DNA from 2 places in the Pseudonocardia cypriaca genome. Region 1 is predicted to be linked to the other one. Evidence: predicted binding sites of a transcription regulator. Region 1 holds the regulator's gene; the other holds the start of a gene.
What was found. Region 1 encodes HspR, which represses chaperone genes until heat shock. Its sites were predicted from a motif close to ANNTTGAGTNNNNNNNACTCAANNT; they were not measured.
Positions count from the first base shown of each region.

Region 1 (15,226 bases):
TGGTGGTGCCGGCCCCGGACGCGGCGCCCGAGGTGCCGCCGCCGGCCGTCTGGTTCGCCGGCTTGACGGGCAGGATCGGGGCATCCGGCGCGCTCAGCCCATTTGGCGTGCCCGGTCCGTTGTCGCCGTCCCCGCTCTGGGCGTCACCACGACCCGACTTGGTCGCGCCGACGCCATCGGCGGCGCTCGGTCCGTTCGGCCCGCTCGGGCGCGTGTCACCGCCCGGTCCGCGATCCCGTTCGCCGACATCGAAGCCGAGCTCGCGGAGCTCCTCGGCGGTGACCTTCTTGCCGCCGAAGTAGTACGTGACGCGCTCGCCGTTCGAAGGCGGAGAACCGGTGTCCGGTGTGCCGGTCGACGAGCCGCGACGCGTGGGGACAGCGGGTACACCGAAGTCGGCGTCCGGAACCTGCGCGCCGGCGACCGGAGCGCCGCCCTCGACCGGCTGACCCGTCCTCGGCCCGCCGATCACACCTTCGTCGGCCGGGCCGGCGTTCGGCGCCGACTCGTCCGCACCCTTGCCGACCCAGTGCGCGGGAGGCTTGTCGGCCGCGCCGCCGCGGATCGTGCGCACCACCCAGAGGTGGAGGTTGTCGTGGGGGTCCAGGACGATGTCATAGCGGTGGCCGCCGTATCGGCCGTCGACGATCAGGACGTCGCGCTCGATCGCCTCCCGGATCTGCTTCTTGCCGACTCGCTTGTCCTTCGGCATGCCCTCGTTGACCGCCTTGGTCAAGTCCTTGAGCTTCATGGCGCCCAGCCGGGCACCCTTCAGCTCGAGGCCGATCCGGTCGATCACCGGCAGGTCTGCGATCGCGTCCCGAACCTGCTCCGGCGTCACATGCCGGTTGGCCGGCATTCCGTCGTTGAGCCGGTCGGTCAGCTCCTTCAGCGACGGCGAGTCGGTACCCCTCCTCACCTCGACGAGCACGCGGTCGGCGAGCGGCCCATCCGACAGGGCCTCCCGCACGTCCTGCTTGCTGACGTGCTGATCCGACGGCCGGCCGCGGTTCAGGCGCTCGGTCAGCGCCTCGAGCGTGGGCTTCTCGGAGGAGTTCCGACCGAGCTCCTCGCCGACCCGTTCCGCCAGCGGCCGCTCCACGGCGGTGGCGCCGTCCTGCGCGTCGGGCTGCTGCTCGACACCGTCGCGCAGCTTGCCGGCCTCGGGCGTCGGCGTCTGGCTCTGGCCCGGGTGCCCGCCGCCCTGCGGCGGGGCCGACTGCACCGAACCGCCTGAAGCCGGTGTCCCGGTTGCGACCGGGTTGCCGTGCGGCTGCCCACCCTGCGGGGCCTGCCCAACCGGCCGCAGCTGCAGGCCCTGACCCTGGACAGGTGACACCTGCACCCCTGGGTTGGCCTGCCCCGGGGGGCGCGGACCCACCGGTGCAACACCCTGCGGTGCAGCCGGCGGGTTGTGCAGCATCACCCGGCCGCGCGATGTCGCGGGAGGTGCGGTGAGGATGTTGCGAGCGACGCGGGCCAGGCCGGCGAAGCCGTGCCCTATCGCCCGGAACGGTGCGGCGATGACCCGGCCGGCCTGGCCCGCCGCAGTCTTCAACGTCGGAACCTGCGCGCCGCTCCACCCGGCGCGAGCCCAGCTCGCCCTGGCAGCCATCGGCATGCCCAGCATCGCCGCGTTCAGCGCGAGGCCGCTGAGCGCCTCGTTGCGCTGGTACGGGCTCATCTTGTCCCAGTGCTTCCACGTCGTGTAGACGCCTTCGCCGAGCTGGTACGCGAAGATCCCCGTGGACGTCCAGTTCGCGGCAGAGGCCAGGCCGGCACTCACAGGACGGAGCAGCGCACCCGCTCCGAGGAACACGTTCGCACCGAGCGTGAGGACCGAGTTACGCGCGCTGGCCGACTCGATGAAGTCGTTGCTCTGCCCGTGCGCACTGCGGTAGTGCAAGTTGCCGATGGCGTCGGCGCTGGTCCACCCGACCGTGAACCCGACAAGACCCCAACCAACCACGGCCGCCGCGCCACCGGTGCCAACGGTCAGGACCACGGCACCCGCGGTGGCAGCGACCATCGCAGCGGCATGGCCCACCTTGATCAGCGGCGGTGTGCGATGCGCCGCGGTGGTGTGCAGGTCGATGCGGGTCCACGTGGCGTTCTCGCTGTACGCGTTCGCCGGCGCGGGAACGTAGACGCCCTTCGCGAAGGTCAGACGACCGTCGTCGGGGAACGTCTCGTTGTGGCGGATGAAGTCGTTCAGGCCGCCGTAGTAGCCGGCGATCTTGCGCTCGTCCGCGTCGACGACATGGTCGATGTAAAGGACCGTGCCGTCCTTCGTCGTGATCCGGTACAGCGTCTCGAAGCGGCTCTCGACGTCCTTCTGGCCGTCGGGGGGCATGTAGAGCATCGGGATCGTCTGGACGCCCTTCGACCAGTCGATGTTCCGCTCGTCCATCCTGGCCCGCGTCTTCGCCGGCAGCTCGCCCTGCGTCAGGCTCTGGGACGCGAAGAGCCGGTCGATGACGGTCTTGGGATCGCCCATCGACGCCTGGTCCGCCAGCTGGTCGCGCTTCGCGACATCCTTCGAGAGACCGAGACCCCGCCAGTGCTTCCCCAGGTCGCCGGGTTGGTTCATGAGGTCGTCCCGGTACAGCGCCGACGTGAACGCCTTGGACATGTCCTTCGCACCCGTCGAAGGCAGCTGCATGTCGTTCAGGCGAGCGCCCGGCATCGGCACGCGGGGAGCGACCGCCGCGAGCCCGTAACCCGCCTCGACCGACTTGGCGAAGGCCGCGAGCCTGTTGGACCTGTCGAGCTCGGCCCGCGTTCGCGGCTCGGGCAGGGTCTTCGCGAATCCCTGGACGGCGCGGAGGTTCTCGTCGGCCACCCGCAAATTGGCTGCGACCGCCGGGTTGCCGGCACCCGCCAGGGCGAGGTCGTAGGCGCGCAGCTTGCTCTGCGACGCGTCGAGCTTGTCGATCAGCCCTTGCTGCACCCCACCCAGCCGATCGGCCTCTGCCTTGATCGCCCGCCGCTCCGCTTCCAGCGCGCCGTAGTCGCCGCCGAAACCGCTCTCGTACCGGGTGACCGCATGTTCGTAGGCGTTCTTGCGCTGCTGGAAGGCTTCCAGCTCGCCCCTCATACCGCCCAAGGTCAGCGCATCCTGGCGAGCCTGCTCCTGGGCGTTGTCGAGGTTGGTCCGCGCCTGCTGGATCTGCTGCTCGGTCGGCAACGGAACCGTGCAGTCGACGGGGAGCGGGTAACCGTTCGGGTTGTCCGGGGTCTGCGGGTTGTACTTGTGCACCAGCGCCGGGTCCGTGGCGAGCACCCGCTCGATGTCCTCGGTCCTGCGCGGCAGGACGGCGTTGCCGAGCTTGACGTCCAGCTCACGCTGCTCGTTGCGAGCGATCCTGCGGAGGTTCCGCGCGCCGAGATCGGTGATCATCGTGTCGAGCTGCGCCTGCTCCGCAGACGAGGTGACGCCGTCCTGCTTGGCGGCATCGATCGCCTTGGCAACCGGTGTGACCAGGGGGTTGCCGGTCTCGACGGCCCACCGGGCGTGGCTCGCGCCGTCCTGATAGCGCGACACCGCGATCGCCTTGGACATCAGGTCCTGCGCGCCTTCGCGCTCCGACTCGATGGGGCCGACGACACCCGGCTTGCGCTCGTGCTTCTCCTTCCAGGGGCCGAGCATCCCGTAGACCCCGGTCAACGCGGGGGTGGGCTCGGCCCACGTCAGCCGGAGGTGCTCGCCGGTCTTGCCCGGCGTGGGCGAGGTGGGCGCCGAACCCTTGCACTGACCGGCGGCGTTCGAGCACGACTGCCCGTCGTTGTAGCCGTCGTCCTCGGAAAGGCCCAGGTAGATACCCGCACCGTTGCCGCTGTCGCTGATCCACTTGCCGTAGGCGTCGGTCGCCTTCACCGTGCCGGCGCCCTTGACGAAGCCGACGACCTTGCCGCCTTCACCGTGGCCGTCGCGCATCCAGTGCACGAACCCGACGCTGCGGTCCTTGCTGTCACCGACGAACGGTGCCGGGATCTCGGCGACCGCCTCGTCGACGTTCTGCCCGTTCCAGTTCGCGCCACGGCTGGTGCACCTGCCGGCGGTGATGGAGCAGGTGCTGGTGCCGGGTGTGGCCACCGTCGGGTTGACGTGCGTGACGTAGCCGGTCTCCTTGCCGTTGCCGGCGCAGCCCTCGCACTTCAGCACACCGCCCTCGAGGGGCTCGATCGTCCCGGAGACAACGGAGTTGTCGCGGATCTTGCTGTCGCCCGGCACGTCGAGCTTCGGGCTGAGCGGCAGCGATGCCGGGTTGTTCGGCCGCGTGGCCTTGCCGAACGGCGAGTCGGGCTCCGGAACGGCGCGCAACGTCGCGTAGCCGCCGTAGCCGTCCTTGTTGTGGGTGAGGATGTCCGCCTCACCCGAGGCGAGTTCCACGCGAACGCCCTCGCGCGAGACGTACTCGCCGAAGCCGCGGAACTTGAACGACCCCTGGTTCATCACCCCGGCCCGGTCGCTGATGTCCGCCCACGTGCCGGTGAACGTGATCTTGTCGACCGTGATGGGGTTGCCTGCGGCGTCGAGCCGCGGCTTGGCGTTCGGCGGCAACGGGATGGGCTTGCCCGAGATGTCGGTCTTGGCGCCTTCGAAGGTGTACTCCCCGGGAGCGCTCAGGAAGTCCTTCGTCTCGAGCTTGACGGTGAAGGGCGATCCGCTCGGGTCCGACAGGCGGGTCGTGACCACCGTGGTGGGCGAGGTGTTGCGACCTGAGAACCGTGCCCCGGTGCGGCCGTTCTCGCTGTAACCGTCGCCCTGGAACATCTGGATACCGTTGCCATCCACGTCGCGACGGGTCAGAGCGTGCGACTGGCTGGCAGACCTGTCCCGCCGCGGGTCGTTCGGAGCGAACGAGTTCGAGACGTAGAACCGGCTCGCCTCCGCTGCGTTCGGGTCGTAGCCGGCGTACGGGCCGTTGCTCTCGTTGCCGACCGCGCACTTCTCGCTGCACGGGAGGGGGCGTTCCGCGGGCTTGCCGGACTCCTTGCGCTGGACGGCAGGGACAGCGCCCTCCGGCCTGGATTGGCCGAACGGCACGAACGTGTCCTCGGTCACGACCGTGCCGTCGGTCAGCTTGCCGCCGGCCCGGACCAACCAGCCGGCCTCGGCGCCGCTGTCCATCTCCTTCATGTCCTTGACGTGCAGCGGGTTGCCGTTCTCGTCGACCGGCGTCGCTGCCGCCGCGAGCGCCTTCAGCGACGGGCTGGTCTGGATGAAGTTGTTGTAGCCGCTCTGCGTGAAGTTGGAGCAGTCGCCGGAGCAGGTCGCCCCGCCGCCACCGCCGGGGCCGGCGTTCGCGTAGGCGGTGACACCGCAGCCGCCCCGCCCGCTGCCCGAGCAGGTTCCTTCGCCGTGTGCGACGTAGTAGCCGCCCGGGTCGTCCCAGGTCGGGGCGAACTCCTGGCTGCGGTCGTTCGCCTCGGCGTGGGCCGAGTAGGTCGAGGCGCAGTTCGGGGCGCCCACGCAGGACGACGCCGCCTGCGCCGAGCTGCCACTGGCGAAGGCCGACGCCGTGACCATCACGCCGCCACCGCCCATGGCGCCCTGGTCCGAGCCGTGCGCGTAGGCCTTCGCCCACGACGCACCGTCGGAAGCCGACGCGGAGACGGTGGCCGAGTAGGAGTAGCTGCAGGCGGTGCCCTCACTGCCCTGGCAGGAGGCGGCTGCCTGGGCGAAGCCAGGGCCGCTCGCTGCCGCGGCCATGGTCACGACCTGGCCGCCACCGGTTGCGCCCTCGCCGTAGCCGACGGCGTCACCGTGCGCGCCCGCGGCCTTGGCGTGGCTCTCGGCGCGGTAGGAGTACGAGCAGGTCGATCCTTCCGTGCCACCACACGCCGCGGCGGCCTGCGCGACGGACTCGTTCGCCCCGACCTGGCTCTGGCCGGCGCACTCACCCTGAGCACCCGCCGTGCAGTCGCTGACCGAGCTCGCCGTGTTGGTGCCCCCCAGGGCCGCCGAGGCCGCGGTGCCCTCGGTGTGTGTCCGGCAGCCGGTGCCCGCGCATCCGGCCGAGACATGGGCGACGTCCTTGCCCGTCAGGCCGGCGGTACCCGCCTGGCAGCCGCCCGTGCCCGCGCACGACGCCGTGGCCGTGGCGTGCACCGTCGGGCCGCCCGCAGCCTCCGTGGCGGAGGTCGCGCGGGTGGCGCAGCCGTCCTCGCTGCCGTTCTGGCACGCCGCAGCCACGAACGCGCTGGTCGAAACCCCGGCGGTGTCGGGCGAGCCGTCGCCGGTGGAGACCGTGATCGTCGAACCAGCGGTGATCTGCGCGGTGCACCTGCCGGAGCCGTCGCAGGCGGCGTCGCCCTCGGCGGTGCTGCGCGAGACCCGCCCGCCGGGGCCGGCCGTCGCGTTCGCGGTGCCGGTGACCTTGCCGGTGCAACCCGTCTCGGGGCAGTCGATCTGCGAGGTGGCCTGCGCGGTGCCGGTGAAGCCGGGAACCGGCGTGCCATCCTCGGTCTGGCCGGCATTGCGCACTGTGGCCGCGGTGGCCTCGCTCGCCGACGTGCACCCGGACTTCCCGCCGGTGCAGGTGGCGGTGGTGTGTGATGCGCCCGCGGCGCCCGACGTGTCCCCGGTCGTCGTCGCGGTGCAGCCGGGGCCTGCGCACTGCGCGACCGCACTCGACTGCGCCAGCGTCGCCGGTGCGTTGGTGACCGGCTTCGTCGCCAGGTCGGCTGCCTCGGTGGCAGCCTTCTGCGCGTCCTCGGCGACCTTCGCCGCATCGGCGGCGGCCTTCTTCTGTGCTTCGGTGGCGCCTGGGCGGGCCGCGATCCTGGCCGCCTCGGCGGCGTTCTTCTTCGCCTCCGCAGCCGTCTTCCCGGCCTGCTCGGCGGTGGTCTTGTTCTGTTCCGCCACGATGTCGGCCACGACCTGGCCCGACCCCGCGGTCGAGGAGCTCTGCGCGCGGCAAGCCGAACGGCCGCCGGTGCAGGTAGCGCTGGTGGAGGACGTGCCCTCACCCGGAGGACCACGCGCGCCCGGCTGACCACCCAGCGCGGCCGGGCCGTCGCTGCCCGATGCCGAGGTACGCGTGGTGCCCGTGCAGACGGTGCCGCTCTGGCAGTCGAGGGTGGCGCTCGCCATCGTCCAGCTGGATGCGCCGGGCACGGTCGGGCCACCCGAGTTCGCGCTCGACCCGGGCGCGGTGGGTGCGGGCGGAGTGGCCGGCTGGTCCTGGCCGGGTTCGCCGGACTGCTGCTGCGGGGCCTGGTCGCCGGTCGTGCCGGAAGTCACCGTCGCGTTGTCCGTGGAGCGCGCCTGCACCAGCGGTGCGATGCTGTTCGCGTCCGGGCCGCTCGACGCCGCCGAGTTGCTGACCGCCTGGCACACCCCGCCGGAGACGCCTTCACAGGACGCTTCCGAGTGCGAGCCCCGCGGATCCGGCGACGCCGAAGGGTCGGTCGCTGTGGCCGCGCTCGTCGCCTTGCCGGTGCACAGCTGCCGGCCGGCGCAGGTCAGTACCGCGCCCGCCGCGGACGCGGCCGACGGACCGGCCACGAGCCGGGCCGCGTTGACCGGCTGCCCCGGCCCGGCCTGCGACCGCGCGGCGAGTTCCTGGGCCGCGCCCGGTCCGGTCGACGCGGTTGAGACCGACCGCACCTCGCACCCACCCGTGCCGCCGGTGCAGGAAGCCGTGCCGTTCGACGTGCGCGGTGCGCCGCCGGCGACCGCGCCGTCCCAGGCGGCGGTGCTGGTGTGGACGGTTCCGGTGCAGCCCTTCGGGCAGTCCAGCGCCGCGGACGACGAGGACGTCGACGACGGTCCGCTGGCCGGCTGTCCCGCGACCGGCTGACCCGTTGCGGGGTCGATCGTGACGAAGTCGGGGGCGCTGGAGGCCTTCGAGCTCGACTCACCCGAGCAGCCGCCACTGCTCACCGCGCAGTCGGAAGCCGCGCTCGTGCCGCGGGCGTGCGGGGTGACCGCGGTGTCGCGCGCGCTCGTCGACGATGCCGTGGTGCCGCCGCACTCGGTGGTGCCACCGGAGCACTTCACGGTAGCGCCCGCGGTGGACATGCTGACCGGGCCCGACACCGCGGCCGCACCGGTGGCCGGCTCGCGGTCGGAAACCTTGCTGTCCGACTCGGCGGCGCAGCTCGCGCCGGCGCCACGAGCGGTGCAGTTCGACGAGCCGGTGCTGTCGCGCGAGCCGGCGATGTCACCGGACGCGGCACCAGACGTGGTCGAGGCGCCCGAACCCGTGCACCCCACCTCACGGCAGTCGACCCGCGCGCCCGACCTGCTCGTCGCGGTCAGCTCGTGCCCGGCCGGCCGGGCGACCAGCGTGCCGTCCGCGGCGCGGTCGAACCCGGGGGCGGAGACACCGCCGTCCACCGCAGCGGAGGCGGACTCGCTGCGGCAGCCGCCGCCGGTGACGTCGCAGCTCGCCGAACCGCTGGTCTCTCGCACCGCCGCCGGAGCTCCCGCCGTGGCATTCGGTGCGGCGACCTTGCCACCGGTGGCGGTGCCGGCCCGGCCCGAGCAGCCCGCGGCGCCCTTGCAGTCGACGCTCGCCTGGGCGGTGCTCGAGGCCTTGCCATCGCCGTCGGTCACCGAGAGGACCGCACCGGCCTTGCCGCGCTCGACGTCGACGGAGCCGTCGACCTTCGTGCTCGACCGCGCCTTGCAGCCGCCGCCGGTGGACTCGCAGCTCGCCGAACCGTTGCTCGTCCGCTCGGTACCGGCCTGCACGCCACTCGCCGTGCCACCCGTCGCCGTGGCCGCGTTGCCGGAGCAGTCGACGCGGCAGGACGTGCCCGCGTCCGCGCGCACGTCGCCGGATCGGTCGAACGTGATCTCGCTCTTCGTGCCGCAGCCGGATGCGCCCTCGCAACGCGCGGTCGCATTGCCCTGGCGCGACTCCTCGCCGGTGGCGGTGGATGCCAGCCTGGCCTGATCGTTCCCACGCCGCGCGCCCGAGCTGCCGGATTCACAGGAGCCGCTGCCGGTACGGCAGTCCGCCTCGGCGCCACGCGAATCTGCGCGGCTGCGCTCACTGCACCCGTCGGTCCCGAAAGAGCACTTCGCCGACGCGGTGTTCTCGCCCTTCCGGGCGGTGCTGCTGCAGCTGGAGAGATCACACGACGCCGCCGCCGTGTTGTCGCCGGAGCCGGTGGACACACCACACCCGGACACTCCGCCCAACGCGACGCACCGGTCGCTCTGCCGCTCGCCGCTCTCGTGCTCGGAGACGGAGCCGCACTCCGCGAACGCCCCGCTCACACCGCACCCGGCAGCCGACCCGTCCTTGCCCGCGTCGCGCGACGACACCGTCTCCGGCTTGTCCCGCCCAGCGGCCTCGCGCAACCGGTCGGTCTTCTCGTAGAGCTCGTCCTTGTCGGCCTCGAAGGCCTCGACGTTCTTCTCGTGCGTCGCCGCATCGACAGCGCCGGCGGCCACCTGCTGCGCCTCGGCGGCCAGCGTGTCCTCGCGACCCTTCAAGCCCTTGTGCCCGTCGACGACCTCGTCGACCAGCTCCACCTTCTCCTGCGACAGCTCGGCCCGCTCTGCCTCGGCCTCCGCGACCCGCTGCTGGTGCGCGGCCTCTTCCTGGGTGAACTGCTCGGCCGTCTTCGTGCCCGCCGCAACCTGCGTGCGGCTCTCCTCGAGCACCGCCGCGCTCTTGTCCGTCTCGATCCGATCCTCGAGAACCTTCTCGATGCGGCTCTCGGAATCCTCGTCCTCGTCGTCATCGTCATCGGACGGAGGACCCCGGGCAGACTCGGCGGAGAACAACCCCGAACCCGGGGCCGGCTCGTCACACCCGGCGCCCGCCGACTGGCACAGATCCGGATCGCCGGACTCGTCGACCAACAGGCCGTCGACATCGCCGCCGTTCTTCGCGGCCTCCCGCATCAGCACGGCAGGCTGCGGCTCCGACTCGTCCGACGACTCGCCGCTCGACTCGATGGACCTGGACACCTCGTCGACGAGCTCGTCCACGGCATCGGCGAGACCCTCGCCTTCGTCGGAGGCCGCTTCCCGCACGACGTCGACCACCCGGTCGCCGATCCGTTCGAAAGTCTCCGCGTCGACCCGCGGCCGCCGGTCCGACGCGTCGCTCAGGACCGGCTGCTCGCGGGTGCCTTCCCGGGCGACCAGCCGCTCGATGACCCGCTCGGTGTCGTCCGCATCCACCAACTGCTCACGCAGTGCGTCGCTCTCGTCGGACGCCTGCTCGACATCGACACCCTGACCGGCATCCCCGTCGACGTCCTGATCGTCTCCGAGGTGTCGGGTCAGTTCATGGACAGCCCGCTCGACGTCGTCCCGCTCGGGTTCGTCGCCGTCCAGCTCGTCCCAGTTCGCGCGGGCCTCTTCGACCCGCTCGGTGACGTCCTCGTTCGACGAGGCCGCCTCGACCCAGTCGGGAACTCGCTCGAGCACGTCGCTCACGATCGCGCCGGCATCCTCGCCACGATCTTCCACGAGATCCTCGACGGCGCGGTTCACCGAGTCGGTCGTGTCGTCCCGGACGTCTTCGGTCGAGTCCTCGTCCGTGCCTGCCTCGTCGTCCTCGCGGGCAGCGCTCCCGGCCGCGATCAACTGCCGCGCCTCGTCAGACAGCTCGTCGGCGAACTCCGGCCACTCCTGCGCGTCGCGCTCGTCATCCGAGTCGGGGTCGTCGTCCTGCGTCAGGCCCTCGACCAGGTCGAGGGCACGCTCGGTGGCGTCGCCGCCGACGCTCCCGGCCAGCTCTGCAGCCGACTCGGCCATGTCCTCGCTGCCGAGATCGGCGGTTTCGGTGTCCTCGGAGTCGTCCTGATCGCTGGAATCGTCCGAGCCCGAGTAAGGCTGCTCGTCGCCGATCTTGTCATAATTCTCGGGAGTCAGGTCGAGCGCGCGCTCAGCCGCGACGCTCTGGTTCTCGTCCGTGTCGCCGTCGACGTCCTCGATGTCCGCATCGCTGCCGGGGTCGATCGTCGCGCCGTCCGACCCGTCCGCGGAGTCGACCTGCTCCGTGGGCTCGGCAGCCTGCTCATCGGCGCCCTGCTCGTCGACGGATTCACCCTCGGCAAGCTCTTCGGCTGCATCGTCCTGATCGGTCGCGGGCTCACTCGACGCGGCCTGCGTCTCGGGGGACTCCTCGTTCTCGGAAGCCTCGACCTCCGAACCGCTGTCGGACGCGGGCGCCTCTGCGTCTCGGTCCTCTTCGACGTCGTCCCGCTCTTCCGCCGCGGGCGGCTCTTCGTCCGAGTCCTCGCTCCGCGACTCGCTCGGGTCGGTCTTCTCGTCGTCCGAGTCAGCGTCGTCCGTGTTGCTTTCCGCAGCCGGGCTGTCGTCGGATTGCTTCTCGTCGGAGCCTTCGTCGGACTTCTTCTCGTCGGACTTCTCGTCGGACTTCTTCTCGTCGGACTTGTTCTCGTCCGACTTCTTCTCGTCCGACTCCTTCTCGTCCGACTCCTTCTCGTCCGATTCGCTGGACGACTCCTCACGCGAATCACTGTTGTCCGAGTCGGAACCGGAGTCCGAGCTTTCGTCCGAGCCCGAGTCGCCGCCATCCGAATCGCCGCCGCCCGAGTCGGATTCGCCGCCGTCGTCATTCGAGGCGGTCAACAGGAACAGCGGGGAGGAGGATGCCCGGCCGCCGGCCGCCTTGTCCTTGCCACCCTTCACGGCTCCGTACACGAATGTCTGAACCGGAACCGCGGCGGCTGTGGACGGCGACGTGAGGAACGCGGAACCCAACCACAGCACAGCGACCCCGAACGCGGCACCGGTGATCGTGTGCAGGACCAGCAGCACCCGATCAACCGGCGACGTCCGCAGCCGCACCACGCAGGCGTCAGCACGCACGGCGAGGCCAGTGGCCTCGCCGTCGTGAGCTGGGCGCCCGAACATGTCGTGATGCTCCTGGGAAGTCGCTGATCCGGAGGAGAGGTCTTCGTGGCACACGAAGGGAAGAGCGCAGGATCTGACTGGTCGCGCCTGAGGCAGCGACACCTACCCGACGGAAAGAGTCACGTCGCGCAGCCCTGCAAGTGCTGAACCCTCTCCAGTCGCGCCTGAGGCAGCGACCGGGGCATCCAGCTCTGGTGCAGCGAACGTACCAGCCACGTGATCGGATGGCCAGACCTAGATCCACATATTCACCGAGCCGCCTCGTGACGGCCGTCTCACCGACCACGGGTCGTCCCCAACCCCCGCGGCCGAGTCTCCCGACAGCCGGTTGACGCCCGGCAGGAGCGAACCTCCGGAAGATCCCTGGCGCACAAGACCTGGCGCGCATCGGAATGCGGCATGCCGATGCCGTGGCGGGTGCACGAACATTCGCGGACCAGCCACCCATGAACGCCGTGGCAACGTTCGTGCGAATCCTGCCCTCGGCTACCGCTCCCGCGGCTTCGGCCGCCACACGACGATCGCTTGCCGGCGATCGACGGGAACCAGTTCACGCCGATAGGACGCGTGCACCGAGGCGGCCGCCTGCTCGGCGGCGGCACGCGCCGCGGCGATTTCCTGCGTCATTTCTTCGATCTGCGCGCGAAGCTCGTCGACGAGCTGTTCCAGCTCGATGATCCGCTTGATTCCCGCGAGGTTGACGCCCTCCTGCTGGGAAAGCCGCTGCACCTCGCGGAGCAGGGCGATGTCGCGCGGTGAGTAGCGGCGCCCGCCACCCGCGGCCCGGCCGGGGCTGACGAGCCCCAGCCGGTCGTAGCTGCGCAGGGTCTGCGCGTGCAGGCCCGCCAGCTCGGCAGCCACGGAGATCACGAAGATCGGGCTGTCCATGTTCGCCCCGGGCGGGAGCCCGTGGCCGTCAGTGGTCATCGCGTACCTCCGAGCAGGTCGGCCCGCGGGTCGAACTCCTTCGTGGCCTCGGCGTAGGACTGCAACGCCTCGGTGGCCTTGTCGTCGAGTCGCGCCGGCACCGCCACATCGACGGTGACGAGCAGGTCGCCCGTCTTGCCCTTGCGCTGCACCCCGCGCCCCCGCACCCGGAACGTGCGCCCGCTCGCCGTGCCGGGCGGGATCCGCAGCGACACGGTGGAGTCGAGCGTGGGCACGGTGACGGTGCTCCCGAGCACCAGCTCCGGATAGGTGACCGGAACGGCGAGCGTGAGGTCGTCCGGGTTGCGCTCGGACCGGCCGAAGAGCCGGTGCGGGGTGACGTGCACCTTCACGTACAGGTCGCCCGCCGGCGCACCGCCGCGGCCCGGCTCGCCCTGGCCCTTGAGCCGGATCTGCTGGCCGTCGGCCACCCCGGCGGGGATGCGCACCGTGATCGTGCGGGTGCGCGTGCTCACGCCGTCGCCGCCGCAGTCGGGGCACGGGTCGTCGATCACCCGGCCGGTGCCGCGGCAGTCGCGGCACGGCTCGGAGAACGCGAACGCGCCCTGGCTGCGGCTCACAAGTCCGACGCCACTGCACGTCGGGCACGTGCGCGGCGTGCTCCCCGGCCGCGAGCCCGTGCCGCCACAGCGCTCGCAGCGGCCCGGCGAGGTGAGGCGCAGCTGCACCTCGGCCCCCCGCACGGCGTCGACGAAGTCGATCCGCAGCTCGCTCTCGACGTCGGCACCACGCTGGCTGCGCGTGGTGGTCGGGCCGGCGCCCCGGTTGCCGAACAGGCCGCCGAAGAGGTCGCCGATCCCGCCGGCACCGGGTGCACCGGGGGCACTCCCGGTGCCGGCCCTTGCGAACAGGTCGTTCAGGTCGAAGCCCTGACCGGCGGCGCCGGACCCGAATCCGCCGGGGAATCCCCCTGGGCCGAACCCGCCACCGCCGGCGAAGAGCGCACGAGTCTCGTCGTACTCGCGGCGCTTCTTCTCGTCGGACAGCACCCCGTACGCCTCGGACACGGTCTTGAACCGGGCCTCCGCCTTGGCGTCGCCGGGGTTGGCGTCCGGGTGCAGCTCACGCGCGAGCTTCCGGTACGCCTTCTTGATCTCGTCCGCCGAGGCGCCGGAGGCGACGCCCAGCTCGCGGTAGAAGTCCTTCTCGATCCAGTCCCGCTGGGTCACTCCGCCTCCTCTGCCTCTGTCAGGGCTCTACGGCCGGATCGGTTGGTGTGGTGCCGGGGCCGCCGTACCCGTCCGGTCGGGTCCGCCCCATGTCGTCGGCCCGGTCGGCCACGGTGACCATCGCCGGCCGCAGCACGCGGTCGGCGATGCGGTAACCGCGGCGCAGCACCGCGGAGACCACGGTGACCGTGGGCCCGTTGACGCTGCTGGCCTCGTGCTGCACGGCCTCGTGGACCGACGGGTCGAAGGGCTCGCCCTCCAGCCCGAACGGCTCGAGGCCGAGCTTCTGGGTGACGGCCACGAGCTTGTCGGCGACGGACTTGAACGGGCCGGTGAGGTCACCGTGGGCCTCGGCGCGGTCGAGGTCGTCGAGCACCGTGAGCAGCTCGGCGACGAACTGCACGCGCGCCCCGACCAGCACGCTCTCCCGGTCGCGCTCGACGCGCCGCCGGTAGTTGGCGTACTCGGCGCTGACGCGCTGCAGATCGGCGGTGCGTTCGGCGACCTGGGCGGCGAGCTCGGCGGCCGCGACGGCGTCCGGCCCGGTCGCCTGCTCGGCGGGCTGCTCCGGTGCGTCGGGGACGGCCCCGGCCGGGTCTCCGGCCGGGGACCGCACCTCGCCGGTGACCGGGTCGATCCGGCGCCGGTCCCGGACCACGACCCGCTCCCCGTCGCCCCTGTCGGCGCCTTCGTTGCGGTCGTGGTCAGTCACTTCTTGTCCTTCTCCTCGTCGACGATCTCGGCGTCCACCACGTCGTCGGCGCCGCCGCCGGCCTGCTGGCCGTCCGCCGGGCCCGCGTCACCGGGGTTGGCAGCGCCCTCGGCGCCCGGCTGCTGGTAGAGGGCCGAGCCCATCTTCTGGGACTCGGTGGCGAGCTTCTCCATCGCCGCCTTGATGGCCTCGGTGTCGGTGCCCTTGAGCGCGGTCTGCGCCTCGCCCAGCGCGCCGTTCACCGCGTCCTTGACGTCGGCGGGCAGCTTCTCGTCGTTCTCCTTGACGAACTTCTCCGTCTGGTAGACGAGCGACTCGGCCTGGTTGCGGACCTCGGCCTCCTCACGCCGCTTCTTGTCCTCCTCGGCGTGCTGCTCGGCCTCGCGCATCATCCGGTCGATCTCGTCCTTGCCGAGCGCGGACCCACCGGTGATCGTCATGGCCTGGCTCTTGCCGGTGCCCAGGTCCTTCGCCGACACGTTCACGATGCCGTTGGCGTCGATGTCGAACGAGACCTCGATCTGCGGCACACCACGCGGGGCG
Region 1 covers NZ_VFPH01000003.1:947,807-963,032, forward strand. Annotated here, with positions in the region: gene FB388_RS36090 (MFS transporter) at 1-11,854, opposite strand, end outside; gene FB388_RS36095 (heat shock protein transcriptional repressor HspR) at 12,341-12,781, opposite strand; gene dnaJ (molecular chaperone DnaJ) at 12,778-13,971, opposite strand; gene grpE (nucleotide exchange factor GrpE) at 13,991-14,683, opposite strand; gene dnaK (molecular chaperone DnaK) at 14,680-15,226, opposite strand, start outside.

Region 2 (15,226 bases), on a different contig from region 1:
ACCCGCCCGTCGACGAGGACGACCTCGGCCGAGATCAGGTTGTCGATGGAGAGGCCGGCCATCGGGCTCAGCCAGCCGAAGCCACCGCCGAGGGTCAGACCCGCGACCCCGGTGTGGCTGACCGTCCCGGCCGGGACGGCGAGGCCGTGCTCCTGGCACGCCGCGTCCAGCTGGGCGAGCACCGCCCCACCACCGCAGCGCGCCCGCCGCGCGAGCGGGTCGACCACGACCGTGACCAGCGGGCTGAGGTCGATCGTCAACCCGCCCTCGATCACGGCGGTGCCCGCGACGTTGTGGCCGCCCCCGCGCACCGCGATCTCGAGGCCGTTCTCCTGCCCCCACCGCAGCGCCGCGGCGACGTCCGCCGCCGACGTGCAGCGCGCGACGACGGCCGGCAACCGATCGATGGCGCCGTTCCAGATCAGCGCGGCGCGATCGAAGTCCGGGTCGTCCGGAAGCAGCACCTGCCCGTCCATCACCTCACGCAGTGCATCGACCCCGCCGCTCATCGTGTACGTCATCCGTTCCCCCTCATGGTCCATTCCGAAGAGGAGGAGCGTGCTCGGCCTTCCCTGATACAGGATGTGGTCAGGCCGGCTTGATGTTCGCGTTGCGGTGGAAGAGGTTGCCCGGGTCGTACTCGCCCTTGACCTGCGCGAGCCGCCCGTACTTCGCCGGACCGTACGAGGCGCGGATCCGCTCATCGTCGTCCAGCTCGGACATGAAGTTGACGTAGCTCCCCGCGTTGCCGGCGAGCGGACGCAGCGCGTCCCAGGTGGAGCGGGCCCACTCCCGGTCCGCAACGAACCGGTCCGGGTCGTAACTCGTCCCCGACACGTCGACCACGAAGTGGGGGGTGCGCAATCCGCCGTATGCGGTGGCCTCTTCGCCGACCTCCGCGACGGCGCCGTGCAGCGCGAACATCGGCATGAACGACAGCGGGTCGGTCTTCCCGGTCGCCCGCTCGGTGATCACCGTGATCGCGTCATCGGTCAGCTCGGCGAAGTAGAGGGCCTTGTCGTACATCCGGGTCCCCGGGGGGAGCTCGGGGTCGAACAACTGCTGCATCGCCGTGTAGGGCATCGGCGTGAGGAACTCGAAGAGCGGTGGGCAAACCTCGCGCACGGCGGCGATCGCGTCCGCGTGCTCCTCGGCAGAGCCGTAGCCGGCGACGAGGAGCGCGTGGCCGATCTTCCCGTGGTGCTCCTCGGGGACGAACGGCGCCTCCGGGGCGCTGAGTGCACCGCCGATCAGGATGCCGTAGTCCGACGGGAGGCTCTGCGCAGCTTCGCGGCAGGCACGCAGTCCGTCGACCCCCCGCTCGATCTCCCAGAACAGCAGACCGAACTGCACCTCGGGGCCGATCGGGTGCAGCCGGAACTCGAACTCGGTGACCACACCGAAGTTCCCGCCACCGCCGCGCAGGGCCCAGAAGAGGTCTGGCTCGTCGGACTCGGACGCCCGGACGACGCGACCGTCAGCGAGCACGACCTGGGCCGACTCGAGGTTGTCGATCGAGAGGCCGTGGCGGTTGGCGAGCCAACCCATCCCGCCGCCTAGGGTGAGGCCGCCGACGCCGGTGTCGCTCAGGACCCCGCCGGTCACGGCGAGGCCGTGCGCCTGCGCGGCCGCGTCGACATCGGCCCAGGTCGCGCCCCCTCCGACCCGGGCGCGTCGGCCGTCCGGGTCGACCTGGACGGAGGTCATCGACCCCAGGTGGATCGTCAGTCCGTCGTCGCCTGCGGATGCCCCGCTGAAGGAGTGGCCACCGCCGCGCACCGAGATCTCGAGTCCCGCGGACTCGGCGAACCCGATCGCCGCGGCGACGTCCTCCGAGGAGGCGCAGCAGGCGATCACCGCGGGATGCCGGTCGAACGAGCCGTTCCACAGCGACCGCGCGGTGTCGTAGCCCGGGTCGCCCGGCGTGATCACCGCCCCTGCCAGCTCCGACCGCAAGCTCTCGAGGTTCCTCGATGCCGCCATGACGGGACTCCCTCCGCGCGGCGATGAGAGCTGGACTCGCTCCCGAACCGCGAAGGGTTATCAACCCCACGAAAGCCGAACGGGTGGTCCTGCCGTCGGCAGGACCACCCGTTCGCTCTGCAGCAGCGTCAGGCCGCGGCGGTCAGCGGCACCGGCTCCAGCGCCAGCTCCAGCACCTCCGACACATCGGACACCGGGTGCACCCGCAGCTCGCCGCGCACCGACTCCGGCAGGTCGTCGAGGTCGGGCTCGTTGCGCTTCGGGATGATCACGTCGGTCAGCCCGGCCCGGTGCGCCGCCAGCAGCTTCTGCTTGACGCCACCGATCGGCAGCACCTTGCCCTGGAGCGTGACCTCACCGGTCATGCCCACCGACGACTTGACCGGCCGCCCGCTCGCGAGCGACGCCAGCGCGGTGGTCATCGTTATGCCCGCGCTCGGGCCGTCCTTGGGCACGGCTCCCGCCGGCACGTGGACGTGCAGCTTGCGCGTCGCCAGGTCACCGGCGAGGCCCTTCGACCGCAGGTAGGACAGCGCGATCGAGACGGACTCCTTCATCACCTCGCCGAGCTGGCCGGTCAGGGTCAGACCCGGGTCGCCCTCCATCGCGGTGGCCTCGATGAACAGCACGTCCCCGCCGGCTCCGGTGACCGCGAGCCCGGTGGCGACGCCGGGCACGGACGTGCGCTCGGCCGACTCCGGCGTGAACTTCGGGCGGCCCAGGTAGCCCACGAGCGCGTCCGCGTCGACGTGGACCGGGGTCTCGGCACCGCTGTCCAGCTTCACGGCCACCTTCCGCAGGACCTTGGCCAGGCCCCGCTCCAGCTGCCGCACGCCGGCCTCGCGGGTGTACTCGGCGGCGATCATCGACAACGCCACGTCGGAGAACTCGACGTCGCTCGGCTCGAGCCCCGCCTTCTGGACCTGCCGCGGCAGCAGGTGGTCGCGCGCGATGGCGACCTTCTCCGCCTCGGTGTAGCCGTCGAGCGTCACGATCTCCATCCGGTCGGCCAGCGGGCCGGGGATGGCCTCGAAGACGTTCGCCGTGGCGAGGAACAGCACGTCGGACAGGTCGAGGTCGACCTCGAGGTAGTGGTCGCGGAACGTGTGGTTCTGCGCCGGGTCGAGCACCTCGAGCAGGGCCGCGGTCGGGTCTCCCCTGAAGTCGCTGCCGACCTTGTCGATCTCGTCGAGCAGCACCACCGGGTTCATCGACCCCGCCTCGCGGATCGCGCGGACGATCCGGCCGGGCAGCGCACCGACGTACGTGCGCCGGTGGCCGCGGATCTCTGCCTCGTCGCGGACGCCGCCGAGTGCGACCCGCACGAACTTGCGGCCGAGCGCCCGCGCGACCGACTCACCGAGCGACGTCTTGCCGACGCCGGGCGGGCCGACCAGCGACAGCACGGCGCCGGACCCGCGGCCGCCGACCTTCTCCATGCCCTTGCGGTTGCGGCGGGCACGGACCGCCAGGAACTCGACCAGCCGCTCCTTGACGTCGTCGAGGCCCGCGTGGTCGGCGTCCAGGATCGCCCGGGCGGCGATGAGGTCGTCGGTGTCCTCGGTGCGCGTGTTCCACGGCATGTCGAGGACGGTGTCCAGCCAGGTGCGGATCCAGCCCGACTCCGGGCTCTGGTCCGACGCCCGCTCCAGCTTGCCGACCTCGGTGAGCGCGGCCTTGCGGACGTGCTCGGGCAGGTCGGCGTTCTCGACGCGGGTGCGGTAGTCGGCGGAGTCGTCGCCTCCGTCGGGGTCGAGCTCCCCCAGCTCCTTGCGGATGGCGGCGAGCTGCTGGCGCAGCAGGAACTCGCGCTGGGTCTTCTCCATCCCCTCGCGGACGTCCTGCGCGATCTTCTCGGAGACCTCCTGCTCCGCGACGTGCGCCTTGGTCCACTCCAGCAGCAGCTCCAGCCGCGTGACCACGTCGGTCTCGGCGAGCAGCTGCGACTTCTGCTCCAGGTCCAGGTAGGAGGACCAGCCCGCGGTGTCGGCGAGCTGGCCGGGGTCGGTGATCTGCTGCACCGAGTCGACGACCTGCCATGCGCCGCGCTGCTGCAGGATCCCGATGACCAGGGCCTTGTACTCCTTGGCGAGCTCGGTCATCCGGCCCGTCACGGGCTGCTCGGGCACCGGGGTGGCCTCCACCCACAGGGCAGCCCCCGGCCCGGTGACACCGGAGCCGATCTGTGCGCGGCCCTCACCGCGCACGACCGCCGCACGTTCCCCGCTGGGCAGGCGACCCACCTGCTCGAGGACGGCGACGGTGCCCACGGCGGCGTACTTGCCGTCGAGGCGGGGGACGACCAGGACCGTGCGGTCGACGCTGTTGGCTGCATCGACCGCTGCCTGGATCTCCGGCTCGTCGAGCCGGACGGGAACCACCATGCCGGGCAGCAGCACCGAGTCGGCGAGCGGAAGCACCGGCAGCTTCAGCGTCTCTGTCATGTCCTGCCCAACGCTTACACCGTTGTCGCCATTCCAGCGTTCAAGTACTTCCGCTGTGCGCGAACGCAGGAACCATGAGCGAGCAGGACTCAAGTCGTCGCGGGCGTCACCCGGACAACGCGGAAGCCTTCCGGGCACTTCCGATCCACGAGCGCCACGTCTGCTCCCGCCATCGCCAGCTCGCTCGCGAGGAAGCCCGATGGGCCCGGGGGCGCACGACGATCACGTCGTGCGCAGGATCCACACCAGGGACATGTGTATACCAAGTGCAGATATCAACCGCGGATAGGATCGCCCCGTGGATGAGGGACTGGGCCTGCGGGAACGGAAGAAGGCCCGCACGCGGAAGGCGATCTCGGAAGCGGCGATCGCGCTGTTCCTCGAGCGCGGCTACGACGACGTCCCGGTCACGGAGATCGCCGATGCCGCCGAGGTCTCGAAGCGCACCCTCTTCGCCTACTTCCCGACCAAGGACGACCTCGTCCTCCACCGGTTCGCCGACCACGAGGACGAGTCGGCGCGCGTCGTCCGCGACCGGCCGGCTGACGAGTCGCCGCTCGACGCCCTCCACCGCCACCTGCGGATCACCCTGGAGCGGCGCGACCCGATCACCGGCCTCTGCGACACCCCGGAGGTCGTGGCGTTCCACCGGCTCGTCCGCGACACGCCCGCACTCAGCACGGCCCTGCAGCGCTACCACGCCCGCAGCGTGGAGGCGCTCACGTCCGCCCTGTTCGGGGCGGCCCGCGAGGCCCCCCACCCGGAGCTCACCGCACGCCTGGCCGCGAGCCAGATCTTCGTGGTCCTGCGGGAGCTCGCCGACGCCAACCAGCGCCGGATCATCGCAGGCCAGAGCGCCGACGCACTGGCCCCCGCCGCGCTGACCGAGGCCGACCACGCATTCGACCTGCTACGCGGAGGCCTCGCCCCGTACGCCTGACACCCCGTGGGCCACCGTGGCCTTCGGGGCGGCGAGGTAGTCGCCGTGCTCCAGGTCGTCGAGGAGGGTCGAGCGGGTGGGCGACCAACCGAGCAGCTCCCGGGTGAACGAGCCGGAGGCGGGCGCATCGACGCCGTAGACGGCGGCCATGAACGGGCTCGCGAAGTGCGCGGCAGCCTCCTCCGCACCGAGGGACACCGCAGGCAGATCGAGTCCTCGGGCGATCGTCTCCGCGATGCTCCTCATGGTGACCCCGTTCTCGGCGACCCCGTGCAGCACGCTGCCCGCCGGAGCCTTCTCCAGGGCCATGCGGAACAGCCCCGCGGCGTCGATCCGGTGCACCGCAGGCCACCGGTTGCCGCCGTCGCCCACGTAGGCCGACACACCGGTCTTGCGTGCGGTGGCCACGAGCATGCCGATGAAGCCGTGGTCGCCGGGGCCGTGGACGGTCGGCGCGAGCCGCACGACGCTCGCGCGTACCCCCCGGCCGGCGAAGCCGAGACACGCTCGCTCGCCCGGGATCCGGAACCCGGCGATCCCTGCGGGGTCGGGCTCGTCCCCCTCGGCGCCCTCCCGGCCGGCGGGCATGACGAGGGTGCCCGAGGTGCTGACGAACGGCTTGCCCGAATGTTCCAGAACGCGGCCCAGCGTCTCGATCGCTGCCCGGTCGCGCCTGATCATCGCATCGGGGCCGGCAGCGTCGAAGCCGAAGGCCATGTGCAGGACGCCGTCAGCGGCTTCGGCACCGGTGCGCAGGGTGTCGAGGTCGTCCAAGGAGCCGCGGTGCGGCGTGACGCCGAGCGACTCGAGCCGAGCGGCGGCGGCGTCCGAGCGCGCCAGGCCGGTGACGGCGTGGCCGGCGGCGACGAGCTCGGCGACGACGGCAGGGCCGGTGAGCCCGGAACCACCGGTGACGAAGACGTCCATGAAGACTCCTATACGCCAGCGACTGGCACTACTTAGCGCCAGTCGCTGACCCTACTCGTAGCGCCAGTTACTGACACAACGTAGCGTCAGTCACTGGCACAAACCCCGGTAGCCTCGGGGAGTGCCACGGAGCGGAGCAGAAGCGCGCCGCCGCCTGCAGCAGGCGGCCCTCGAGCTGTACCGCGAGCGCGGGTTCGACAAGACCACCACGGCCGAGATCGCCGCCAGGGCCGGCGTCAACGAACGCACGTTCTTCCGGCACTTCCCCGACAAGCGCGAGGTCCTCTTCGACGGCGAGGCCGACCTGCGCGCCGAGCTGACGCAGGCGGTGGCGGATGCACCCGCCGGTCTGCAGCCGCTCGAGGTACTGCTCCGGTCCTTCCGGAGAGCCGGACGGCTGCTGGAGGCCAACCGTCCGCTCTCCGAACCGCGCCTGGAGATCATCGCCGCGACGCCGGCCCTGCGGGAACGCGAGCTGGCCAAGCACGCCTCGCTCATCGACGCCGTCGCAGAAGCGCTGCAGCACCGCGGCGTCCCCAACCGGCTCGCCGTCCTGGCCGCTCGGACCGGGTGGGCCGCCTTCCACCAGGCCACCGGAGCCTGGATCGAGGACCCGTCGCAGAGCCTGGACACGCACCTCCGCCTGGCCTTCGACGATCTGCACGCCCTCTCCGCGACGGCTCGGTCGGCCACCGAGGGCTGACGGTCGGCTCGAGGCGGCGAGCGCCTGAACCCTCACGCCGGCCGGATCAGCGCCTCGACCATGGCGTGCAACACGGCGGCGACGCGCCGCCCCTCCCCGCGCTCGAACAGCCGCAGCACCGGGTCGCTCGTCAACGTGCCGAGCAGGACGTCGGCGACGGCCTCGGTGTCGAGTTCCGGGCGCTCGGCGGCGATCAACGCCTGGACGTGGGCCCGCCACGCCCGGTGGAGCGGGTGACCGTCGGCGTGGTCGCGGTCTGGCGCCGCGGTGACGGCGTGCCCCAGCGCGGCGAGCAGGCCCTTGTTGCGGGCGACCACGTCGACGACCGCGTCGAAGAACGCGAGCAGGCGCTCCCCGGCGGGTGCGCCGGGCCCGAGCGGTGGCGGCCCGTTCTCGACGGCGTCCTGCAGCGCGTACGCCCGCTCCTGCATCAAGGCCGTCATCAGACCGAGCCGGTTGCCGAAGCGGTGGAACACGGTGCCCTTCCCGACGCCGGCCGCGGCTGCCACCTGCTCCATCGAGATCTGCTCCGGGCGGAAGTCTGCGAGCAGCTCCTCGGTGGCCTGCAGGATCGCGCGTCGGTTCCGCGCGGCGTCAGCGCGTTCCGCCACCTGTGCTCCTCCCTCGACAACTGGACCGCCGGTCCAGTACGGTCGAACTTGACCGTTGGTCCAGATTATCGCGGGGAGGAAAAGTGCGCCGAGTGCGCTACTTCGAGTACGGCGAGCCGGACGTGCTCACCCTGGAGGAGGTGCCCGCCCCCGAGCCCGGACCGGGCCAGGTCCGCCTGCGCGCGGAGGTGATCGGCGCGAACTTCGTCGACACGATGTTCCGGCGGGGCGCGGGCGGTATCTTCCGGCGCCCGCTGCCCGCCACCCCGACCGGGGACGTGGTTGGCACGGTCGTCGCGACCGGCGACGGGGTGGACCCGGGCCTCGTCGGCACGCGGGTCACGAGCCTCTCCGAGGAGGCTTTCGCCGACGAGTCGCTGGTCGACGCGGCGTGGCTCGCCCCCGTACCCGACGGCGTCGACGACGGCATGGCCAGCATGCTGCCGATGGGCGGGCCGGTCGCTCTCGGAGCGCTCCGCATCGGGCGCCTCGCCGCGGGCGAGACCGTCCTCGTCAACGCGGCCGCGGGCGGCATCGGGCACCTCGCGGTGCAGCTGGCGAAGCTGCACGGTGCCGGCACCGTGGTCGCCACGGCGAGCTCCCCGTCGAAGCTCGACTTCGCACGGAGCCTCGGCGCGGACGTGGCCGTGGACTACACCGACCCGGACTGGCCGGAACGCGTCCGGGCGGCGGTGCCCCACGGGGTGGACGTCGTCCTCGACTCGGTGGCCGGCCCGATGCTGGAACACACCGTCGACCTGCTCGCCCCGCTGGGCCGGCTGGTCGTCTACGGCGCGGCAGGCGGCGAACCGGAGCGCATCCCCACCGCCCTCTACGCCCTGCGCTCCATCATCGGGTTCTCCCTGGCGGCCCACCGGGCCGCGCTACCCGAGCAGGCGCGGGCGGACATGACCGACGTGGCCGAGCACGCTGCGGCCGGGCGCCTGCGCACCGTGGTGCACGCCCGGCTCCCGCTCCCGGAAGCCGCGAAGGCGCACCGCATCCTGGAGGGCCGGGAACAGCTGGGCCGGGTACTGCTCGTGCCCTGAGGCGCTACCGCCCGAGACCGTCCACGACCTCGGCGCCGGGCAGCCGGGCGGCCAGCTCGCCGGGCAGGGCCAGCTTGGACCCGCGGATCCCGCTTCCGATCACGACCGCGGGAGCGGCCGCGACGGCGGAGTCGACGAGGAGCGGCCAGCCATCGGGCAGGCCGATCGCCGTGATGCCGCCGTACTCCATGCCGGTGAGCTCAACGGCGTCGTCCATCGGCGCGAACGAGGCCTTGCGGGCGTTCAGCCGCTTGCGGACCAGCCCGTTGACGTCGGCGCGCGTGGTGGCGAGCACCAGGCAGGCCGCGTAGCGGGTGTCCTCACCGCGGCGGCCGGCCACGACGACGCAGTTGGCCGAACCGTCGAGCGGCGAGGAGTACGCAGCGCAGAACTGCGCGGTGTCGGCGAGGCCCGGGTCGATCTCCGCGACGCCGACGAGCGCGGCGTCGGCCGGATCGAGCGCCTTCAAGGCGTGGGCGACCGGCTCACCGAGGAGGTCGGGCCGGTCGAGCGCGGGGACCGCCTGCAGCGTGCCCAGAACGGACCAGTCGGTCACCAGCGCTGGCCACCGCCCTGGACGCCGACCACCGCAGGCTTGACGTCGACGATGTAGACGAGCACGGCGACCAGCGCCGCCAGCCAGAACAGGGCACCGCTGCCGAGCGGGCCGCCCTGGAAGAAGATGAGCACCAGCGCGCTGGCCCCGGTGATACCGAGCCATGCGGGCTTGGTGAGCTTGTCGGCCGCCGTGAACGCGTCGGCACGCTGCATCAGCGCGTGGACGAACGCGTATCCACCGACGGGGATGGCGAGCAGCCAGATGGCCCACAGCACCCAGTTGTCGAGGTCGTACAGCAGGCTCACACGCCCAGAGTACGTGTGATCACGGTCGAGGCACATCCCCGGGCCGGTTCAACGGTTGCCGGGAAACGGCCACCGACAGGCGCGGATGACATGGCGGCGCCCCCGAGGCACGGGAGTCCTCGGGGGCGCTCGGCGACCGACTGCGTGTCAGTTGCCGGACTTGGAACCGTTCGGCGAGTTGTTCCGGCGCGCGGCGGGCTTGCTCGCGCCCGCGGCGGACTCGGTCTTCGGCGCCGTGCGGTTGGCGGCCCGGCGGGTGGTGCTGCGCGTCTCGCGCGCGGCCTCGGTGCCCGCCTCCGAGATGGTCCCGGCGGCCTCGGTGCCGGCCTGCGCCACGGTCTTCGAGGCGTCCTCGCTGACCTCGGTGACCGTCTCGGCGGTGCGGCCGGTGAAGCGCTGCGTGGCCTTGGCGATCCGCTCGCCGGTGGACCGGGTCTGCGTGCTGACGGCGGCGAGGGCCTTCTCGGTGGCGTCACGCGCGTCGTCGACGATGTCGTCGACCCGGGAGTCGAGCTTCCCGGTGTAGGTCCCGAGGCGCGCGATGGCCTCCTGCACCTGCGGCTGCTTGCGGATGCGGACCCAGGTCTGCTCGCCCTGCTTGGCGAAACCGGCGTACGCCTTGCCGGCCTGCTCGCGCAGGTCGGCCGCAGCCTTGCGCAGCTCATCGCTGTTCAGGTGCTGCGGCAGCTCGGCGACCCGGTGCTGCACACCCTCGACGGCCTTGGACACGGCGTTGACCGCGATGTCGCCCGCACCGAGCACGGCGAGCAGCGGCGTACGCGCGGCCTCTGCACGCTCCGCGGCGGACTTGGCGGCGTTGTGGCGAGCCTTGCGGACGTCGGCGGTGGTCGGAAGTTCCACGGCCATGGTCATCACTCCTCTGGTGGCGACGAGTCGTGCTCCCGCCTGAATGACTGGTAGATGTCGAGGAGCACCTGCTTCTGGCGCTCCGTCAGGCCCGGATCGGCGAGCACGGCGTCGGTGACGGCGCTCGCAGGCTTCTCGTCGAGGATCCCGGCCTTCACGTACAGGGCCTCCGCGGAGATCCGCAGACCTTTGGCGATCTGCTGGAGGATCTCGGCGGACGGCTTGCGCAGCCCCCGCTCGACCTGGCTGAGGTAGGGGTTGCTGACGCCGGTGGCGCGTGCGAGCTGCCGCAGCGACACCTGCGCGCCCTCCCGCTGGCTGCGGATGTAGGCGCCGATGTCGTCGACGGCCTGGCCGACGGCTTGCCCGGCCTGCTCGACCACGTGGCCCACCTGCTCGACCGCGTGGCCGACGCGTTCCCCGGGACCCGACTCGCCGGACCCGGAGGGCCGCTCCGTTGCCGCCACTCGCGCTCACCTCCGTGCGTCTCCACCGAAGGTACGCGCGAGTGCTAGCTGTTGCAAGCACACTGCTTGCGCAGGTCGATGACCCGCGCCACACCCGATTGAGACTCTATTACCCGTCTCCGGAGGCAGAGTCCACCTTCAGACCCGAGCGGGCACCGGGGCCGTGAGGACGCGCGCGGCCAGGGCGGCGCCGCCGAGCAGGAGTGCGCTCCACACCGGCCAGAAGTAGCCACCGCCCGTGAACGCCCAGACGGCGATCTCGGCCGGGAGGAGCACCCCGGCGACGGAGGCGACCACGGCGAGCGGTCGGGGCCGGCCGGCCGACCGGTGCCTGGCCAGTTGGAAGGCCGCGTCGGCTGCGACCACCGCGGCGAGCCCGAGCCAGGCCCAGATCGGCCAGAACGTGCCGCCTCCGGTGAGCGCCCAGATCAGGGCGAGGCCGGTTCCCGCGGTCGCGGCCACGCCTGCGGTGCGCCGCAGCCGGCTGCGGAAGCCGTGGGGCAGGGAGGTGGGGATGGGGGTGGAGCGGATGTCCGTCATGAGGACAAGCCTCTCCGCCCGGAGACCCGGCGGCACCACGGCGGACCCCCGTCCGCGCGGCCGAGCACCCCTCCCGGAACCGGGGGAACGCCCCACCGCGTACCTGCCCGCAGGATCCTCACCGCAAAGCACGTGGAGTGACGATCGGCCACCGATGTCCCAATTTCGCCTGGTCCACCTACGCCCGGTGGGCCAGCGCGAACCTGGAGCTGTGGTCGTGCATCAGGGAGTCGCTGGACGACCCGAACGTCACGCAGCTGCTCGCGAGCGTTCCGCGAGCACGCCCGGGCCGCTCAGCCGCCGAACGCCAGCTGTCCCACCGTGTAGATGACCAGGCCGGCCAGCGAGCCGACCACCGTGCCGTTGATGCGGATGAACTGCAGGTCGCGGCCCACCTGCAGCTCCACCTTGCGGGAGGTCTCCTCCGCGTCCCACCGCTCGACGGTGTCGGTGATCAGCGTGGTGATCTCGCCGCGGTAGTGCCGCACCACGTAGCCGGCCGCGTCGGCGAGCCAGCCGTCGACCTTCGCCCGCAGCTCGGCGTCGGTGCTCAGGCGCGTGCCCAGCGCCACGAGCCCGTCCCGCACCCGGGTGCGCAGCGCGCTCGACGGATCGGCGGCCGCGTCGAGGATGAGGCCCTTGACGGTGCCCCACGCCTGGCCGATGAACCGCTGTATCTCCGGGTGGCCGAGGAACTGGTGCTTGATCCGCTCGGCCCGCTCGATGGTCTCGGGGTCGGCCTGCAGGTCGGCGGCGAACTCGACCAGGAACTTGTCGACGGCCTTGCGCATCGGGTGCTCGGGGTCGGTCTTCACCGCCCACGCGAAGTTCTGCACCTCGAGGAACACGCGGTCGGCGATCAGGTCGTCGACGAACCGCGGCGACCACGTCGGCGCCCGGTCGTGCACGATCCGCAGCACGGTGTCGTGGTTGGCGGTGACCCAGTCGTACGCGCGGTCGCACACCAGGTCGACGAGCCGGTGGTGCGCCCCGTCCTCCAGCACGCCCTGCAGGACCTTGCCCAGCGGCGGCCCGACGGGACGCTCCATCAGCTTGCGGACCAGGACCTGCTCGATGATCTCCTGCACGGCGTCGTCGCGCAGCACGGTGACGACGCCCCTGGCCACGGTGGCGAGCTCGGCGGTGACGCGGTCGGCGTTGGCCTCCTGGCCGATCCAGGCGCCGACCCGGGAGGACACCTCGACGCGTGCCAGCTTGTCGCGCACGGCATCCTCGCTCAGGAAGTTCTCCCCGACGAAGTCGCCGAGGTTCTCGCCGAGCGCGTCCTTCTTCGTCGGGATGATCGCCGTGTGCGGGATCGGCAGGCCGAGCGGGCGCCGGAACAGCGCGGTGACCGCGAACCAGTCGGCGAGCGCACCGACCATCCCGGCCTCGGCCATCGCGCGGACGTAGCCCACCCACCCGGGGCCACCGCTCACCTCCCACCAGCGCGCCAGCAGGAAGATCAACGTCGCGAGCAGGAGCAGGCCGGTGGCCAGCGACTTCATCTTCCGCAGGTCCCGGGCCCGTGCAGCGGCGTCCATCCGACCGAAGCCGAGCCCGACCTCGACGGCCGGAAACCGGGTCGCCGTGTCCGTGCGGGAGGACTGCGAGGTTGCCACGAACACATAGTGCCTGTGGATGGCTCTGGCCGGGGCCGGTGGTGTTCCACCGGCCCCGGCCACGTTCGTGGTGCGGCCGCGCAACGTGGGAGGAGTGCCCCCTCGGGCGCCGCACCACCGGCGTTCCCGGCACCTCCGGCGCGGCGCGACGAGCCGCGTCAACGGGGGCGAACCGGTCGCCGGCTGGCGGTCCTACATCAGCGAGGACCGCATCCCGACCGCCAGCGCACCAGCGGGCCGCTGGGCGCCCGGGTGCGGATTCCGGTCGGCACGCCACCGCAGCGCGTCGGCTGCAGCGTGCAGGATCGTGTCGGCGTCCGGGACCCGGTAGCCGGTGAGCGCGGGCGCGACCCGCCAATGCACCCAGCCGTCGGCGACCTCGGACGGCGGGGCGAGCACCGCGGCGCCCGCGGTGTGCAGGACGACACCCTCGACGTCCCGCAGCTCGGCGGGGAGCACCGCACCGGGGGTGACGGGGAACCACCACGCGCCCGTGGGCGTGGCGGCGATCGGCACCACGGAACCGGTGTCGCGCAGGTGTGAGCAGACCTGACGACCGACCGTGGCAGGCACTTCGAAGACGTCCAGCGCGGTGCCCGTGACGAGCAGCAGGGCCGTGGGCGATGCCGCCACCACCGGCCAGCCGTGGTCATCGAACTCGTGCGCTGCCGCGCGGAGCTCCGCGCCGTACACCACGCGGTAGCTGTCCCAGCCCGACATCTTGATGACCTCCGTGCCACTCGACTCGCGTACTTCGTGCCGCATTCCTGTGAGGCACAACACCGAGCATGGCGCCGCGGGTACGCGTATGGGAGCCGAGAGCGACGATCGACCCGAGCGCCGAGACGAGCGGGAATCAGCGCTGAGGATGCACTCACTCACGGCCGGTGAACGGCAGGCGACCGGTTGGCAGCCGGGGCTCGACGGCCGGCGCCAAGACCGTCGAACGGACGAGAACCGGTCGTCGCCGCCCGAACCCGCCCAACGGCAGGGGCGGAACCCGGCCGGAAAAACGGCGGTGCCGGCGCCCCGCAGGGGACGCCGGCACCGTGTCGTGCAGGTCGAGAAGGCTCAGATGGGGCGGACCGTGTCGGCCTGCGGACCCTTCGCACCCTGGCTCGACTGGAACTCGACCCTCTGGTTCTCCTCGAGGGTGCGGAACCCGTCGGACTGGATGGCCGAGTAGTGGACGAAGACGTCCGGACCGTTGTCGTCGGTGGCGATGAAGCCGAAGCCCTTTTCGGCGTTGAACCACTTGACGGTGCCCTGCGGCATACCTGTTCTCCATACATGTAGCGGACCCTGCCGACTGTGTGCCGGCCGGGGGAAGCACGGGACCGCCGCTGGACGAAGAGGATGCCCTCGAACGCCTGCGAAGCCCACCGTCACTCTCCACGGACGCTTCACAACGATCGAGGAAGACACGACTGCAACCGCCGCAAACCTATCACGACGGCCTGCTCCGAACGCGGGAATCGAGGTCGCGGCGGCGCTCCGGAAGGTCCACTGCCACCCGTTGTTGCCGTACCGTGACCTACCTCGCGTCCGAGAACACGAAGGAGCCCCATGACCGCTGCCGCGCAGCACCGGCCCGCCGTCGCCCCTCTCGTCGAGGGACGCAAGACCACCGCGGAGCAGGCCCTCGTGGTCGCGTTCATGGTCGTGCCACTGCTCGCGCTGGCCGCGGCGGTCCCGCTGGCCTGGGGATGGGGGCTGACGTGGCTGGACGTCGTGCTCGCCGTGTTCTTCTACTACCTCACCGGGCTCGGCGTCACGGTCGGGTTCCACCGGCACTTCACGCACAGTTCGTTCAAGGCGAAGCGGCCGCTGCGCATCGCGCTCGCGGTGATCGGCAGCACCGCCTTCCAGGGCGGTGTGATCGGCTGGGTCGCCGACCACCGCCGCCACCACGCCTTCTCCGACAAGGAGGGCGACCCGCACTCGCCGTGGCTGTTCGGCACCGGGCCGGCCGCGATGATCCGCGGGTTCTGGCACTCGCACATGGGCTGGATCCTGGGCCGCGACCGCACCAACGCCCGCCGCTTCGCCCCCGACCTGCTCGCCGACCGCGACATCGTGGCCGTCGACCGGCTCTTCCTCCCGCTGACGCTCGCCAGCCTCCTGGTCCCGGCACTGATCGGCGGTCTCGTCTCGCTCTCCTGGTGGGGCGCGCTCACCGCCCTGTTCTGGGCCGGCCTGGTGCGGGTGG
Region 2 covers NZ_VFPH01000002.1:2,834,344-2,849,569, forward strand. Annotated here, with positions in the region: gene FB388_RS31220 (FAD-binding oxidoreductase) at 1-521, opposite strand, end outside; gene FB388_RS31225 (FAD-binding oxidoreductase) at 589-1,983, opposite strand; gene lon (endopeptidase La) at 2,112-4,427, opposite strand; gene FB388_RS31235 (TetR/AcrR family transcriptional regulator) at 4,726-5,367, shown strand; gene FB388_RS31240 (SDR family oxidoreductase) at 5,338-6,294, opposite strand; gene FB388_RS31245 (TetR family transcriptional regulator) at 6,416-6,997, shown strand; gene FB388_RS31250 (TetR/AcrR family transcriptional regulator) at 7,030-7,608, opposite strand; gene FB388_RS31255 (quinone oxidoreductase family protein) at 7,692-8,657, shown strand; gene FB388_RS31260 (YbaK/EbsC family protein) at 8,662-9,216, opposite strand; gene FB388_RS31265 (DUF2516 family protein) at 9,210-9,521, opposite strand; gene FB388_RS31270 (Tim44 domain-containing protein) at 9,669-10,388, opposite strand; gene FB388_RS31275 (helix-turn-helix domain-containing protein) at 10,394-10,780, opposite strand; gene FB388_RS31280 (hypothetical protein) at 10,994-11,395, opposite strand; gene FB388_RS31290 (DUF445 domain-containing protein) at 11,689-12,939, opposite strand; gene FB388_RS31295 (hypothetical protein) at 13,210-13,737, opposite strand; gene FB388_RS31300 (cold-shock protein) at 14,089-14,292, opposite strand; gene FB388_RS31305 (acyl-CoA desaturase) at 14,584-15,226, shown strand, end outside.
Region 2: lon (endopeptidase La) is a predicted target of HspR. The motif match lies at 4,499-4,523, and genes of this name have one in related genera.